3 regions of the Anaerolentibacter hominis genome follow, and region 1 is predicted to be linked to each of the others. Evidence: riboswitches for the same ligand, from Rfam matches in the RefSeq annotation. Region 1 holds a riboswitch; each other region holds the start of a gene.
What was found. A riboswitch is a leader RNA that binds a small molecule or an ion and turns the genes downstream of it on or off. The one in region 1 is predicted to bind thiamine pyrophosphate.
Positions count from the first base shown of each region.

Region 2: another riboswitch for thiamine pyrophosphate. It lies ahead of thiW (energy coupling factor transporter S component ThiW); the one in region 1 lies ahead of thiM (hydroxyethylthiazole kinase).
Region 3: another riboswitch for thiamine pyrophosphate. It lies ahead of thiT (energy-coupled thiamine transporter ThiT); the one in region 1 lies ahead of thiM (hydroxyethylthiazole kinase).

Region 1 covers NZ_JAWDIX010000001.1:871,240-876,426, reverse strand. The annotation lists gene ABCW47_RS04000 (HAD family hydrolase) at 7-672, opposite strand; gene thiE (thiamine phosphate synthase) at 728-1,369, opposite strand; gene thiM (hydroxyethylthiazole kinase) at 1,388-2,212, opposite strand; TPP riboswitch at 2,309-2,419, opposite strand; gene ABCW47_RS03985 (transcription factor S-II family protein) at 2,492-2,863, opposite strand; gene ABCW47_RS03980 (MarR family winged helix-turn-helix transcriptional regulator) at 2,982-3,443, shown strand; gene ABCW47_RS03975 (MATE family efflux transporter) at 3,645-4,976, shown strand; gene ABCW47_RS03970 (DnaJ C-terminal domain-containing protein) at 5,023-5,187, opposite strand, start outside.
Region 2 covers NZ_JAWDIX010000001.1:1,183,471-1,188,657, reverse strand. The annotation lists gene ABCW47_RS05545 (hypothetical protein) at 1-443, opposite strand, end outside; gene ABCW47_RS05540 (aminopeptidase) at 443-1,696, opposite strand; gene thiW (energy coupling factor transporter S component ThiW) at 1,952-2,464, opposite strand; TPP riboswitch at 2,583-2,690, opposite strand; gene ABCW47_RS05530 (MBL fold metallo-hydrolase) at 2,745-3,347, opposite strand; gene ABCW47_RS05525 (EamA family transporter) at 3,366-3,782, opposite strand; gene ABCW47_RS05520 (MerR family transcriptional regulator) at 3,954-4,712, shown strand; gene ABCW47_RS05515 (DsbA family oxidoreductase) at 4,856-5,187, shown strand, end outside.
Region 3 covers NZ_JAWDIX010000001.1:158,561-163,747, reverse strand. The annotation lists gene ABCW47_RS00670 (putative ABC transporter permease) at 1-896, opposite strand, end outside; gene thiT (energy-coupled thiamine transporter ThiT) at 1,278-1,958, opposite strand; TPP riboswitch at 2,030-2,126, opposite strand; gene ABCW47_RS00660 (Na/Pi cotransporter family protein) at 2,777-4,450, shown strand; gene ABCW47_RS00655 (winged helix-turn-helix domain-containing protein) at 4,711-5,187, shown strand, end outside.

The DNA of each region.
Region 1 (5,187 bases):
TTATTACTATTTCAGGTGGGATGCCTTCTCCCAAAAGGAAGAAAACTCCCCATATCCGGTCAGATAAAGATCCGACCTTTCTTTCAATTTATCCTGCAGCGAAGCGCTGGAAGCATCATAGATCCCAACCGTGCGAAAACCAGCTTCGGACGCAGTCGTGAGCGCATAAAAAGCGTCTTCGAATACAAACGTCTCCTCCGGCCTGGTCCCCATCGCCGAGGCTGCCATCCGATAAATGACAGGCTCCGTCTTGCCTGCCCCCACCTCTGAACAGGTAAATATCTGTTCAAAATACTCTGTAATATTCAGCCGCCGAAACGCCGCCTCGATCAGATACCGGTCGGTAGAGGTCGCAGCCGTCATTCGGATGCCGCGCTCTCTCAGACTATGAAGGAATTCTCTGACTCCTTCTTTCAGCTCCGCTTCCTCCCGGTAAAAGGATTCAACCACCCGGTTAATTCCGGCGATCAGCTGATCAGCCGGGTCCGTTATACCATAGTGATCTTTCAGGTACTGCGCTCCCTCTTTCATGGTCATCTCAAACAGCTTTCTGCCCAGATCCGGTTCTGCGGCAATGCCGCGTGACGCAAGATACCTCTCTCCCGCTTCCTCCCATATCTTCATAGAGTCCAGAAGCGTGCCGTCTACATCGAAAATAGCCCCTTTCATCATGCTTATTCCTCCGCATATCGCAGGCAAACCTGCGATATCGCACCAATTAGCAGTTTCAAACTACAACCATTCTTTTCACGGCTTCCCTTAATTCTTCCGCCGCCCTGCGGACAGATGGCTGGGCAAAGAGCGCACTGATCACCGCCACCCCGCAGATCCCGCTGCCGGAAAGCTGTCCCACATTGTCTTTGTCCACCCCGCCTATGGCAATGACCGGTATCTTTACTGCCTTACAGATGGCTTTTAAGGTATCATGACTTACTTCCACCGCGTCCGCCTTGGAACCTGTGGAAAATACAGCTCCCACGCCAAGATAGTCCGCGCCGTTCTTTTCGGCCAGCAATGCCTGCTCCACCGTCTGGGCAGATACACCGATGATCTTATCCTTCCCCAGCTTCCTGCGTACATCTCCCGCTTCCATATCGCTTTGCCCCACATGGACGCCGTCCGCATTGATGGCCGCTGCTATCTCCACATTGTCATTAATCACGAATGGTACGCCGTACGTTCTGCACAGGGCTTGAATTTCCTTTGCTTCCTCCAAAAACTGTGACTGATCCAGTTTCTTTTCCCGGAGCTGCACGAAGGTTGCCCCGCCCTTTATTGCTTCCGCCACCTGATGATACAGGGTATCACCATTCAGCCATCTTCGGTCTGTCACCGCATATAACAGCAAATTATCCTTATTACATTCCATCGGTATTATTTCTCCTCTTTATTCTCCTATTTCAACATTTGCACCCTGATCCAATTCGGCTCCGTCCATATGATAAATCGCGTCGATGATCCGGTTTCGGTAGGCTGCATTGCCGTCCCCTTCCTGCATCCGGGCAAATCCGATCTCTCCCGCCAGTCCCATGGCACACACGGCCGCTGCCGCCGCTTCCAGCTTTCTGTCCCGGCTGGCCGCCAGAAATGCCGTCATCAGCCCGGAGAGCTGACAGCCTGTCCCCGTGATCCTACCCATCTCAGGACGTCCGTTGCGGATCACATAACAGGTCTTTCCATCACTTACCAGATCGATCGCCCCGGTTACCGCCAGGATACACCCTATTTTTGCCGCAAGTCTCTTTACAAATGCGATTGCCTCAGGCAGATTATCCTCCGTCACGGCATCCGCCACATCCGCGTCCACGCCTTTTGTACTGCCGCTTCCCTGAGCCAGCGTCTTAATCTCTGATATATTCCCCCGGATCACGTCAAAGCGGATTTCCTTCATCAGGGTTAATGCGGTCTCTGTGCGCAGTCTGCTGGCTCCTGCTCCCACCGGGTCCAGCAAAACCACATGTCCCAGCTCATTCGCTTTTTTCCCTGCCAGCAGCATAGCGTCAATGGTGCGCCGGTTCAGTGTCCCGATGTTAATGTTCAGGCCCCCGCAGATGGAGGTGATTTCCTCTGCCTCCCCTGCCTCATCGGCCATGATCGGGCTTCCTCCGCAGGCCAGCAGGATATTTGCCACATCATTTACTGTCACATAGTTGGTAATATTATGTACCAGGGGTGCCTGCTTTCTCACCTCATCCAGAATCGTTCCAAACATACCTCTTCCTCCAATGTAATAACAAACGGTGGCACGCTTCGCGAACCGCCTTATTGTAACAAAAGCGGATATACCAATTCAGGTATATCCGCTGAAATAAATTTCACCTTATATCCCTACGTTGGCATTATCCAAATCAGGTTACGGGTCAAAGCAGTATCAGCTTACTCTCAGCCCGCTTCATCGCGAGCTCCCCTTGTCGATTTCTCGTATATTAGTATAACTATAAAATTCTGAATTTGCAAGTGATGCACGAAATTCAAAACAATTGCCGCGGGTTTATCTGGCCGGTCCCGGTCCCAGAAGAGAACGCGCATTCTCATAATCTGTTTTCTTTACATAGATCGTATACTGGCAGTTCTGTTCCAAATTTTCACCATAGGTACCCGTATAGGCTCTGGACCCAGGAGAAAATATAGAAGGACTCTTCCGGTCCACCACTCTGACGTGATATTTGATGTTATGTTCTTCCAGCATCTGCTTAACTTCAGCCTGCTCCTTCATGCTGTAAGTGATCAGCAGCTCTTTGCGGTTAAAAACAGTGATCATATTCCTCAGCCCCTTTCTTTCCATATCCGGGAGTACCATCATATTCCTGGGGTTCACCTTGTCTCTGATTCCATTATAATATGATCTTATGATTCGTACCATAGAAATGTATTATTTTTCAGTTCTGATAAAAAAACTTGACAAAATAATTGTATCCCCTTATACTGCAAATAGTCCGATTTCATACCATCTGATTTCATACTATTAAGGAGGATTTATCTTGGAACGAGAACATACCGTAAAAAATTCCCTGGAAGAATACCGGGCAGCCTATAAAGATCTGGACCGTATCTGGTCTCTTTTTTCCAAGGCCTGCGGTCTGTCCGATGCCGAATATTGGGCATTGCTTATGGTATGGGAGGGTTGTACTACCCAGTCTCAAATAAGTGAAGCGATGTATATGAGCAAACAAACCGTCCATTCCGCCTTAAAGCAGCTGGTGAAGAAAGGGATTGTCCGCCTGGAAATAAAAGAAACGAATATGCGTGAAAAACAAATTGTGCTGACAGACACAGGCCGCCCCTTTGCACAGAAATATATTGGTGGTATGCTGCAGCTGGAGGAAAACGTATGGGCCGCCCTGTCGGAAGAGGAACGAGAACAGCTGATAACCCTGTCGAAAAAATACAACAGCCTGCTGGAAGCAAACCTGCAGGAATATTTAGACTCTGAATCAATTTAATTTATGGATGAAACATGACGCCATCCATAAACCTGAATAAAAGTATTGGGAACGCTCGGTTATGTTGCTGCCGGGCGTCGTTTTTACAATCGGACGGTTCACGAAGTGTACCGGTGTTTGTTGCAATAAGACGGTTCGTGATACGTACCGGCGTTTGTTATATAAGGGGAAACACTCCCCGGAAAGGATTTATATATGAAAATGAAAATACAACTTTCAGATCATTTTACTTATAAGAAGCTTTTACGTTTTGTCTTTCCTTCCATCGCCATGATGATTTTTACTTCCATATACGGCGTCGTGGATGGTTTGTTTGTATCCAATTTTGTAGGCAAAACACCGTTTGCCGCCCTGAATCTCATCATGCCCCTTCTGATGATTTTAGGGGCGTTGGGTTTTATGATCGGCACCGGCGGGAGTGCCATTGTATCAAAAACACTGGGAGAGGGAAAGACAGAAGAAGCGAATCAGTATTTCTCCATGCTGGTCTATGTCACCATCATCAGCGGTGCTGTGCTCACTGTGACAGGCCTGATCTGGATTCGGCCCATTGCGGCGGCAATGGGTGCAGACAGCGCCATGATTGAAGATTGTGTCCTCTACGGCAGAATCCTCATGATCTCTCTGACCGCCTTTATGCTGCAGAATGTATTTCAAAGCTTCCTTATTACAGCAGAAAAGCCGCATCTGGGGCTCGCTATGACCGTTGCCGCAGGAATGACCAACATTGTACTGGATTTCTTGTTTATTGCTGTATTTCATTGGGGGTTAGCCGGTGCTGCCATTGCCACGGCAATCAGCCAGGTCATCGGCGGAATCGCACCTCTTTTTTATTTTGTCAGGAAAAACAGCAGCCTTCTGAAACTGATTCCTTGCAAGTTTCACGGCAATATTCTTTTTAAGGCCTGCACAAATGGTTCCTCCGAATTGATGACCAATATCTCCATGTCCCTGGTAAATATCCTGTACAACTTCCAGCTGATGCGGATTGCGGGGGAAGACGGGGTGGCCGCCTATGGTGTTATCATGTATGTAAACTTCATTTTTGTTGCTATCTTCATTGGTTATTCCATCGGAAGCGCACCAATTATCGGTTATCATTACGGGGCATTACATGAAGCAGAGCTGAAAAATCTGTTTCATAAGAGTCTTGTACTGACAGGGCTTGCCGGCATCATCCTGACTTTCCTGGCGATAGCTCTCTCCTCACCCCTGTCCCATATATTTGTAGGATATGACCAGGAGCTGATGCAGATGACCAGCCATGGTTTCCGGCTGTATGCACTGTCCTTTTTGATTAACGGGATTAACATCTTTGGTTCCTCCTTTTTTACGGCCCTTAACAATGGTGTTGTCTCTGCTGTTATTTCCTTCTTACGGACTCTTGTCTTTCAGATTGCAATTGTACTTCTGCTTCCGTTATGGCTTGGTTTAGATGGTATATGGCTTGCGATTGTGGCAGCTGAGTTTCTGGCTCTTATTGTTACCGTCCTGTTCTTCGCTGTAAAAAATAAACAGTATCACTATTTATAGGGCTGATGCCGCAAATAGTGATACTGCTATAAATAAATGAATTATACTACGCCACATGCTGTTTCGGATTTTCTCCAATCAGGCCTGCAAATTCTTTCAGCTTCTGCTTTGCCTCGCTGCTCAGATGCCTGGGCACCTGGATCTGTATAGTTACGTATTGATCTCCATGTCTCTGCGGGTCCTTCATGGAAACAATGCCCTTTCCCCTCAG
Region 2 (5,187 bases), 310 kb from region 1:
TCGGAAAACAGGACCCATTTTCCCGCATAGCTGCTCCAGAGAGTCAGCCTGCTCTCCGGAAAATAAAAGGTGGAGAATACTATTTCCCGGTAACTGAGCGTAACGAGAAGCTTTCTGATATCCGGTGTGAGCATATAGTAGAGCTTTTCAGGATCAAAAAACGGTTCCATACGGCTCAGACACGCCGGCTCCGCCAGGCTTTTCTTTACTCTCATCCTGATTTCTTCCGGCAGCCGGGGATAATAAAAATCTCCATATGCCGCCCCTTCCTTCTCCCACTCTGTCAGGATATCTGCAAACTGCTCAAATTCCGGTTCCAGTCCCTCCAGAATCCGATAGAAATACCTGTCCATACCGGTCAGTATATTGTCAACGAAGAGGGGCTTTTTTCTTTCAAATTCATCCTGAGACAGCGAAAACTCTGCGCCGGGCGGATGCTGCATTACTTTGCCGCCTTTTTTCTGGGTGAAAACGCCCAGTTTCCTTTCTTGAATATGGGTACATCAATCCCGTCCTTCGTGTGTCCGGTGATCTCCATATCCCTGCTTCCGATCATAAAATCAACATGGATCATGGAGTCATTAATACCCTTCTCCCCCTGCTGCTCCTTATTCAACGTCTCATAATCCGGCAGCACATTGGAAAAGCCCCGTCCTACCGCCAGATGGCAGCTGGCATTTTCATCAAACAGAGTCTCATAGAACATCACGCCGGAATTGGATATCGGAGAATCGTGAGGAACCAGGGCAACCTCCCCCAGCATGGACGCGCCCTCGTCCATAGATAGCATGGTCTTTAACGCTGCCTCTCCTTTCTTCGCTTTCGCCTTCACAACACGGCCGTTTTCAAAGGTCATTGAAAAGTCTTCAATCAACTGTCCCTGATAGGACAGGGGCTTCGTGGCGACCACTTTACCCTCGGCTCTTCCCCGCATAGGCGTGGTAAAGATCTCTTCGGTAGGCATGTTGGGATTAAAATACTGCCCGCCCATCGTATTCTCTCCGCCACCCATCCATCTGGCGCCGGGGATCATCCATACCGTAAAGTCCGTTCCATTTTTACTTTTATAGGAAATAGACTCAAAATCCATGTTATTCAGCCATTCGCACCGTTCTTTAAAGTTCTCATTGTGCTTCTTCCATGCCTTTACCGGATCGTTGTCCGGAGTCAAATGAACCGCTTTGAAAATCTCCTCCCACAGCAGGGTAACGGCCTTTTTGGTGGGCACACCAGGATATACTTTCTTTGCCCAGGCCTTGGAAGGCGCTGCGGCGATCACCCACTGATACCGGTTTTCCAGCGCATCTATATAAGGTTTCAGCACACTGTGGCGGCTGACAGAAGCCTTCTGAAGCTTCTCCTGATCGAGTCCGTTCAAGCCATCGGGATCTTCGGAGACAATGTGAATCCGGCAGGGAAGTTCTTCCACCTGCATCTTATATTTCTCTTCTCTCCACTTCGGTACAAGTGACAGCTGTTCGGTCGTCTCATACTGATAAACCAGTTTAGTAATTTCCTGGCAGCCCCAGTCAACTAAGACCCAGGCTGCTCCGGCTTTGTAGGCTTCCTCCGTGATACAGGCCACCAGATCCTTCTGGTCGGTGGCGGCATCGATCATAACTCCCTGACCCTTTTGTACATTTGCTCCAACCCGAACAATCAGTTTCGCATATTTTTTCAGCATTTTCTTTTTCATTTTATCTCCATTTCCGAAGCACGTATATCCATGCCTTTCCCGTTTATTTCTCCGGTGTCTCTTATTACCATTTTCTGCTTACATTATAAATAGTATGTCAAGCAAAGTAAAGTTAAGAGTGGGTAAAGCAGGGTAAACCAAGTCCATGTACAACAGACCCGTCAACAACAGCTTCATCCATGCTTTTTCCTTAAAATTTCCAGAACTGCGCGGTAATATGCATATCGGCCGCAGTATTACATGGATATGCAGGTTTCAGCCCGCATTATCTTCTTTTTTTAACATCTTCATCACGCCGGCCCTGCTCAGGATGACGATGACAGCCGCCGCAATGATGGTTCCGCCCAGGCTGCTCACCAGAAATGGAATTACATAGGCAAACAGCGCAGCCTCTTTTCCCATCACAAGACTGGCTACCGGATAGGCTGCCAGCGCACCGATTATACTGGTTCCCACAAGCTCGCCGATGCATGCGAACGGAATTTTCTTCGTCAGACGGTACAGATACCCGCACAGCAGCGCTCCGAACATGCTGCCGGGAAAGGCAAGCAGGGTTCCCGTTCCCATAAGATTACGGATCAGGCTGGTAACAAAGGCTGCTCCAAAGCCGTACCAGGGTCCCAAAAACACGCCGCACATTACGTTGACAAAATGCTGGACCGGAAAACATTTGGAAGCTCCCACAGGAATGCTGAGCGGTGAACATACTACCGCAACCGCTGCCAGAATACCCGCCAGAGCCAGTTTCTTGATGTCTGTTTTTTTCATTTTTCTTTTCCTCCATCTCTTTTTGCCGATCGGATCATGCAGTTCCTGTCATCTTAGAATTTCCGGAACTTTCCTATGTAATAAAAAAAGGCTACGCCGCAACGCGGCATAGCCTATACATCTCACTCGGTTATGATCCCTACGTTGGCATTATCCAAATCAGGTTCACGGGTCGAAGTTACAAACTTCCTCTCAGCCTGTCGCACAAGCTCCCCGGTTATGTAGCTGCAGTCACTGTTCTGTACTGCTACGGCAAATCTACCACAACAGCATGTCTTTGTCAAGAGAGTATAATCTCTTCCCCCGGCCGGACCGTCAGCCAGCCGTCGGACTGAAAGCCAGCTGCCATTTTCTCATCATAGAGTTCTCCCGGCTTCATATGGATAGGAATATTGTGTGCCGCTTTCACGATCTTACCGCACTCTCTGGCCTCGTTCTCATCCATATTGTAGATTCCGTCTGCCGGAAAAAGGGCGTAATCAATGTGATGCGCCGGATACGCAGACATTTCTTCTGTGATGGAGGTGTCCCCGGATGCATAGATCAGCAGCCCGTCCAGGTAGATAAAATACCCGACACATTCTGTCCGGCTGTGATTTTTATTATAGGCGGGAACCGCCCTGATCCGGCAGCCATCCACCTGAAATTCCTGATAAATTCCTGCTTTCAGCGCATCCTCATTTTGTATCACCAGACAGTTCTCTTTTCTGGCAGGCAGATCAATCCGGTTGTGATCGAAATGCTGATGAGTGACCAGGATCACGTCTGCCGGCTCATCGTAGCCGTCCCCCGCAAAAGGGTCCACGTATAGAACAAGCCCGTCCTCCCCTGTCAGACGGTAGCTGCCATGTCCCTGATAATATAATCTTGTCTCAGCTGCCATTTGTTACCTCTCCTTTCACTATTTTAAAATCAGGATAAACGTGCCTATCGTGATAAAGATGCCGCCAAGCACGGTTTTCACTGTGAGCGCCTCCTTCAATATCACAAAAGCCAATATCATTGTTATCACCACGCTGAATTTATCAATAGGCACAACCCTGGAGGCATCTCCCATCTGAAGCGCCTTATAATAAAACATCCAGGACAGCCCGGTGGCAATTCCTGATGCAATGAGAAATATCCAGCTTCTGGCGCCGATATTCCCGATTTCATGCTGTCTGCCCGTGAGAAATACAATGCTCCAGGCCATGATCAGGACCACAGCTGTCCGGATCGCCGTAGCCAGATTCGAGTTGATATGTTCCATCCCCATCTTAGCAAATATGGAAGTAAATGCCGCAAACAGTGCGGATAGCAATGCATATACAGCCCACATAAAAACCCCCTCCTTCTTGTGAAAAATTATATCATATCCGAAAAAAAGTTCCAAACATAAAATAGGCCTTGACCTTACCGTTACGGAAAGGTTTATACTGTCCCTTGTAAAGAACCGGTCTTTTACATTGTGTACACAAATCGATACGAATTATACAGAAAGGATTTATGAATGGAATATACCGTTTTGAAATTGGCCCGTCTGGCTGGGATCAGCAGCCGGACGCTGCGCTACTATGATGAAATCGGGCTGCTGAAGCCAGAGCGGCTCAGCCAGTCCGGTTATCGGATCTATGGACAAAAGCAGTTGGATCTTCTGCAGCAGATTCTCTTTTACCGCGAGCTTGGGTTCGAACTGGATCAGATCCAGGATGTTTTATCCGATCCGGCCTTCGATGTGCACAGCGCTCTGGAAAGTCACCTTAAGGCTCTGTACGAACGCCGGAATCGGCTGGACAGTCTGATACAGACGGTAAAAAAGACATTAAGGAAAGAGGAAGGAAACTATACCATGACAGATCAGGAAAAATTCAAAGGTTTTATCAAAGCAGAACTGGATAAAAATGAGGCAGCATATGGAAAAGAGATTCGTGATAAATACGGGGATCAGGCCGTGGAGGCAAGCAACCAGAAGTTTGCCGGTCTGACGGAGGAGGAATACAACCAGATGAATGAACTGGGCGACGCGATACGCCGGGAGCTGGAAGAGGCGGTTGTAAACAAAGAATCTCCGGAAGGTGAAAAAGGCAGGAAGATTGCCTCTATGCACCGGGAGTGGCTTACATTTACCTGGCCGGCCTACAGCGCCGAGGCTCACGCAGGGCTGGTCCGGATGTATACAGAAGATCCCAGATTTACGGCGTACTATGATGAGAACACAGCAGGCTGCGCCGCATTTCTCCGGGATGCTGTCATAAGCTGGCTGTCCTGAGCAAACGCAAAAACTGCCCGGCTGAAAAACCAGGTACATTGAAAGAACAGAACCGGCATGGTAAATCCCGTGCCGGTTCTTTCTATGACTAATAAAATATGCTAAAATAGGAAAAACAAATAAAGAAAAGAATGGAGGTAGTCATGTCAAAGAAACTCAATATTTATTACGACTATATCTGCCCTTACTGTTACAAAGGCTGGAAAGAATTGTGTGAAATAATTAAGGATTATAAAGACGTGGAGTTAAACTGGGTTCCATGTGAATCCCATCCCCGGCCTGAGCCGGCATCCATCCACTCAGATCTGGCGGCTCAGGCGGCGTTTTATCTGATGGAACTGGGTCTTGATATTCAGCGGTACAACGCGCTGGTATATGCCGCACATTTTGATAAGAGGCAGAGAATTGATGACATTGAACTTCTCGCTGATCTGGCAGCGGAAGCCGGAGCAGAGAAAGATCAGGTGCTCGCCGT
Region 3 (5,187 bases), 710 kb from region 1:
GCTTTTATTTTCATCATATAATCATGTATTGAATCTGAAAGCTGCCCCGCCTTTCCGTTCTTCAGGTTAGGAAAGGCATTGAGCAGACGCTCTCTTCCCCAAACCTTCTGACTCGTCAGATGACGGTAACGACCTTTAAGTTCATCCAGTTCCTGACGATAAAGAGCCTTCTTATTTTCCCAGTCCGTGCGGTAGGTTTCAAGCCTTTCCTCATGCTCCCTCGAACGCTCCGCGCGCTCCTGCTTATATTCCTCTCCCTTTTCTTTCGCATTTTCCAGAGCAGGAACCACTTTCTCCGTAACGCCATCCGAAATATTCTCACCAATCGCATCCGAAATCACTTTCAGACGGCCGGAAATTTCATTCAACAGCCGCAGATGCTTCTGCAGCTTCATAATCGTAGTGACAGTTACCAGGCAATCCACAAGGAATGCGCTCAGACAGATTACTGCCAGCACCACGCCAAGCCGGAACGGAATCATTCTGACAAATTTAGTTACGATCGGATGGAACGCGTCCATGATCAAAATACAGGCCAGCCCCCACATGATCGAAAATTCCAGGCAAACATAGCCCATTATGTTAAACGGCCGTTCGGAATAGTCCCACCATTTATCATGAAATACTTTCTCAAGGACAAAGCCGGTAACAAATTCCAGAGCGGACGTTAGCAGTGCTGCTCCAATGAACAGTAGAAGTACGTTCTCTTTCAATGGGGTGAGGCAGATCACCACAATTACCACACCAAACCCGTAAATCGGGCAGACCGGCCCATTTAAAAATCCACGGTTTACAAACTTCCCTGTTCGAAGTGCTGCAAACGCCACCTCACTGCACCAGCCTAAAAATGCATATATAATAAAGAAGCATAAGAGTTCATAAATTGAATATTCCATCCAGACTCCTCCTTTAACGCAACATACGTTACCCGTCACCCGTATGAACCCGGAATTTAGTATATCACAATCCGGTCATCTTGACGATATAAACCTGAGAATTTGTCGCTTTATAGGATTAAGGTGTCTAAACAAATCTTTGAAGAACTTTCTTATGTAAGAACATAGAATCCCGCTTGCGGGATTCTCCGCCTGCGGCGGGTTGCTCTGGCAACGCAATTCCTTTCCGCCGCAGTGCGATCCCCCGGAGGGTTTTTTATTACATGGGAAAGTTTGGAGAACTTTCCCATGTAATAAAAAAAGGACGCCGCATGTGCAGCATCCTTTATACATATCAGTTTAAAATATCAGAGGTAGGATTCCGCATCCATTGCTCCTACCTTAAGCCAGGGCAATCGTCTTGACCTGCCGGACAGCTTTCGACACTGCCGGAATAAACAGTACGACCAGGGTAAGCAGTGCTTCCGCTCCGATATATCCTCCATTATACAAAAAGGAGTACACCATCGGATTCATGCTCGCCGGGGCATAATACCCAAAAAAGATGACGCCGGATAAAAAGGAGAAGAAAAACCTTCCCAGAATGCCCACCGCATATCCGGTCATCAGGCCATTCTTTTTATCGGAAAAAATACCGGAAAGCCCCAACGCGCCAAAAGCCAGCGGATAGTCACAGATCAGCTGCGGAATACTTAAAATATACGGATCAATGATAAGCTGCAGCATTCCATAGGCGACCGCAGTCATCAGTCCGGCCTTAAGGCCATACCAATAACCGATCAGGCAGATAAAAAACATGCTGAACAGTGTGACGGAACCGCCCATCGGCATGTCAAACAATTTCAAGTTTGACGTAACCATGGCCAGCGCCATTGCCATTGCTGAAAATACCAGCTGTTTTGTCGTTATGGATTTCTGTGCCTTCTTTTTCCCGAAGTAGAGGGCCAGACATAAAAATACCAGCATAACCAGAACCATGGCGATATAACCTGCTGTTGTCGGGCTATATACGACCTCCTGGTATTCATTTGTGTACTTTGTTGCAAAAAATTCCCACCACATAAAAAAACCTCCTTCAACTTGAATTGCAGGAGGGGTACGAAAGAACCTTTACCGCTGTAGCGGCCGGTTATAAACCTTATCATTAGCTTCCTTACGCCGGCATTATCCGGATCAAGTAATGAGGGACTATCTTTCGTCTCAGCCCTACGGGCGCCCCTAGCTTACGCTATTTGATTTTTAAAACAGCCCGGTCTGCCGGGATGTCTTGTTAATTTAAGCTGATTCCGGCGTGGCACCGGAATCCTGCACAAATTGATTATAAACACAGGGAAAGGAAATGTCAACTTGAAGTCTGGTATAGGTTTTGGCAATTGGTTTATGCTAAAAGCAGGAAGAGCCGCAATTTTTGATCTGTCGCCGTACATAATCAAAGGGAAAAACGGCTTGATAAGCAAGCCCGCGTACTGACTTTTTCTCGCCACATAAGCTACGCAAGCATTTCATGCTTGCTCGCTTACGGCTGTCGCCGTACATAATCAGAGCGCGAAGCAGCTTGCAAAGCGAGCTTTGCAGCTGCTTCGCGCTCTGATTATATGTGGCTCGTAGCTTCGAAATTTTACCCAGATTTTACATAATGCCCGTGATGACTTTACAAGGTATTGCTACTATGAAACTGGGGTTAAATTATGATTAAACAATGGTTAAGTTATCTGGACGTTTAAAGGCGAAGATAGAAGAAGGAAGCACGGAGTCTTTCTCGAAAGGAAAGATGAACCGCTGATACTTCATGAATAGATCCTGATTCCGTTTTTCCTTATTCTCTCTTCCCGGATCGGCCGGAATTCCGCCATTGTATACACAAGGAGGAAATTACAGTTATGTCAATTGAGCTTTTGAAAACGCTCTTCAGTTTTATCGGAGGCCTGGGTCTGTTTTTGTATGGTATGAATACCATGGCGGATGGTCTGCAGAAATCTGCCGGAAATAAGATGAAACGCCTGATGGGTTTTCTTACCAACAACCGTTTTCTTGCCGTTATTGTCGGCGCTCTGATTACTGCTATCATTCAGAGTTCTTCTGCTACTACTGTTATGATTGTCGGCTTTGTCAATGCCGGTATTATGAACCTGACTCAGGCTGTAGGCGTAATTATGGGCGCCAATATTGGTACAACCATTACCGCCTGGATCGTTTCCATGAGTGAATGGAGTCAGGTTTTAAGCCCTGATTTTCTGGCGCCGCTGATTGTGGGAATCGGCGCATTCTGCCTCATTTTTACGAAGAAGCCGAAGAGCCGGCAGATTGGTGAGATTCTAATCGGTTTCGGTGTGCTGTTTATCGGTCTTTCTTTAATGTCTTCCGCAATTAAACCATATCGTGATTCTGAGATTTTTGTGAATGCGTTCCGTGTACTGGGCAGCAATCCGATTCTGGGTATTTTAACCGGTGCGGTAGTAACCGCTATCATTCAGAGTTCTTCCGCTTCTGTGGGTATTTTACAGACTCTGGCTTTAAACGGTATTGTCAACTGGAATTCAGCCGTATTTATTACCCTGGGTCAGAATATCGGAACCTGTGTGACCGCACTCATTTCCAGTGCCGGTGCACAGAAAACAGCAAAACGTGCTGCTGTTATCCATCTGCTGTTTAATGTGTTCGGAGCAGTTTTCTTCGGCTTAATTATGTTTATCATATTCCGATTTAACCCGGCCTGGGCATCAGGCTCCATTAATACGGTACAGATTTCAATTTTCCATACCATATTCAACATTACGAATACTATTATTCTGTTCCCGTTTGCCAAAGGTCTCGTCAAGCTGTCCGGCGTACTCTTAAAGGACAAGAAAACAGCAGAAGCACCGCAGGAATCGGAAGATATTGTTGCGGATGTCAGAAGGCGTCTGGATACCCGTGTTACCCATACCCCAACCCCTGCTTTTGCTATCGAGGCCGCCAACCGGGAGGTCATTCATATGGCCAGCATTACCTATAGTAACTTCAAGGACGCGGTGGATTCCGTCATGGAAAACAGCCCTGAATTGGTTGACAGCGTGCTTCGGAACGAACAGGTAATCAACCAGCTGGAAAAGCTGCTGACGGAATATCTGGTTCAGATTGATAATATGTCCCTGACCGAATATCAATATGCTCTGGTTAAAGATCTGTTCTACACGATTCATGACCTGGAACGAATCGGTGACCACAGTGAGAACCTGGCTGAACTTGCAAAAACAAAAATTGATGAAGATCTTCGTTTCTCCATGATGGCTACGGAAGAACTGAATCAGATCTCCGGCCTGGTACTCCAGGGTCTGGAAAATGCAATCAAAGCCAGAAAGGATATGGATGCGGCTGCCATTACCATTGTGCAGCAGTCGGAAAAAGAAGTGGATGATATGGAAGACGATTTAAGAGAGCGCCATATCTTCCGTCTCTCCAACCATGAATGTCTGCCGGAAAGCGGTATTATCTTCCTGGATGCCATCACCAACCTGGAACGCGTTTCGGATCACTCACTTAATATTGCAGAATACGTACAAAGTGAATTATAATAAAGTAAAAAAGTTACAAAGTAACTTTTTTACGCTACTTCTCGATTTACGTAGTAAATTGAGAAGGGACCCGTTTACGCTGCTTCGATTTACGCAGTAAATTGAGAAGGGACCCTTTTACGCTACTTCTCGATTTACGTAGTAAATTGAGAAGGGACCCGTTTACGCTGTTTCGATTTACGCAGTAAATGGAAAAGGGACCTGTTTATTTTAGAAATTATTCGTAATATTACGCAGCTAACCCACCTTAAGGAGTCAACATGGAAAAAATATTTGTAATAGAGGATGATGAAAACATCCGGGATATGATTCATCTGGCCCTGACCAGTTATGGATTTGATGTTATGGATTTTGAAGCCGCAGAACCGGCTCTGAAGGAAATGGAAAAGACCATTCCGGATCTGGCGATTTTTGATATCATGCTGCCCGGGATGGATGGTCTGGAAGCAATCCGCATTCTTCGGGAAAAGCCAGGCACTGCAGATATTCCAATTATCGTGTTAACTGCCAAAGATAAGGAGTACGATAAGGTAATCGGTCTGGATAACGGGGCAGATGATTATATCACCAAGCCGTTCGGCGTGCTCGAAATGACAGCCAGAGTGCGTTCCCTGTTAAGACGTGTTCAGAAATATAAAAAACGTCCAACACTTCTGAACATGAACAGTTTGACCGTGAATACCGATACACGGGAGGTCTTAGTGGGCGACAGGCCAGTGGGGCTTACCTATAAAGAA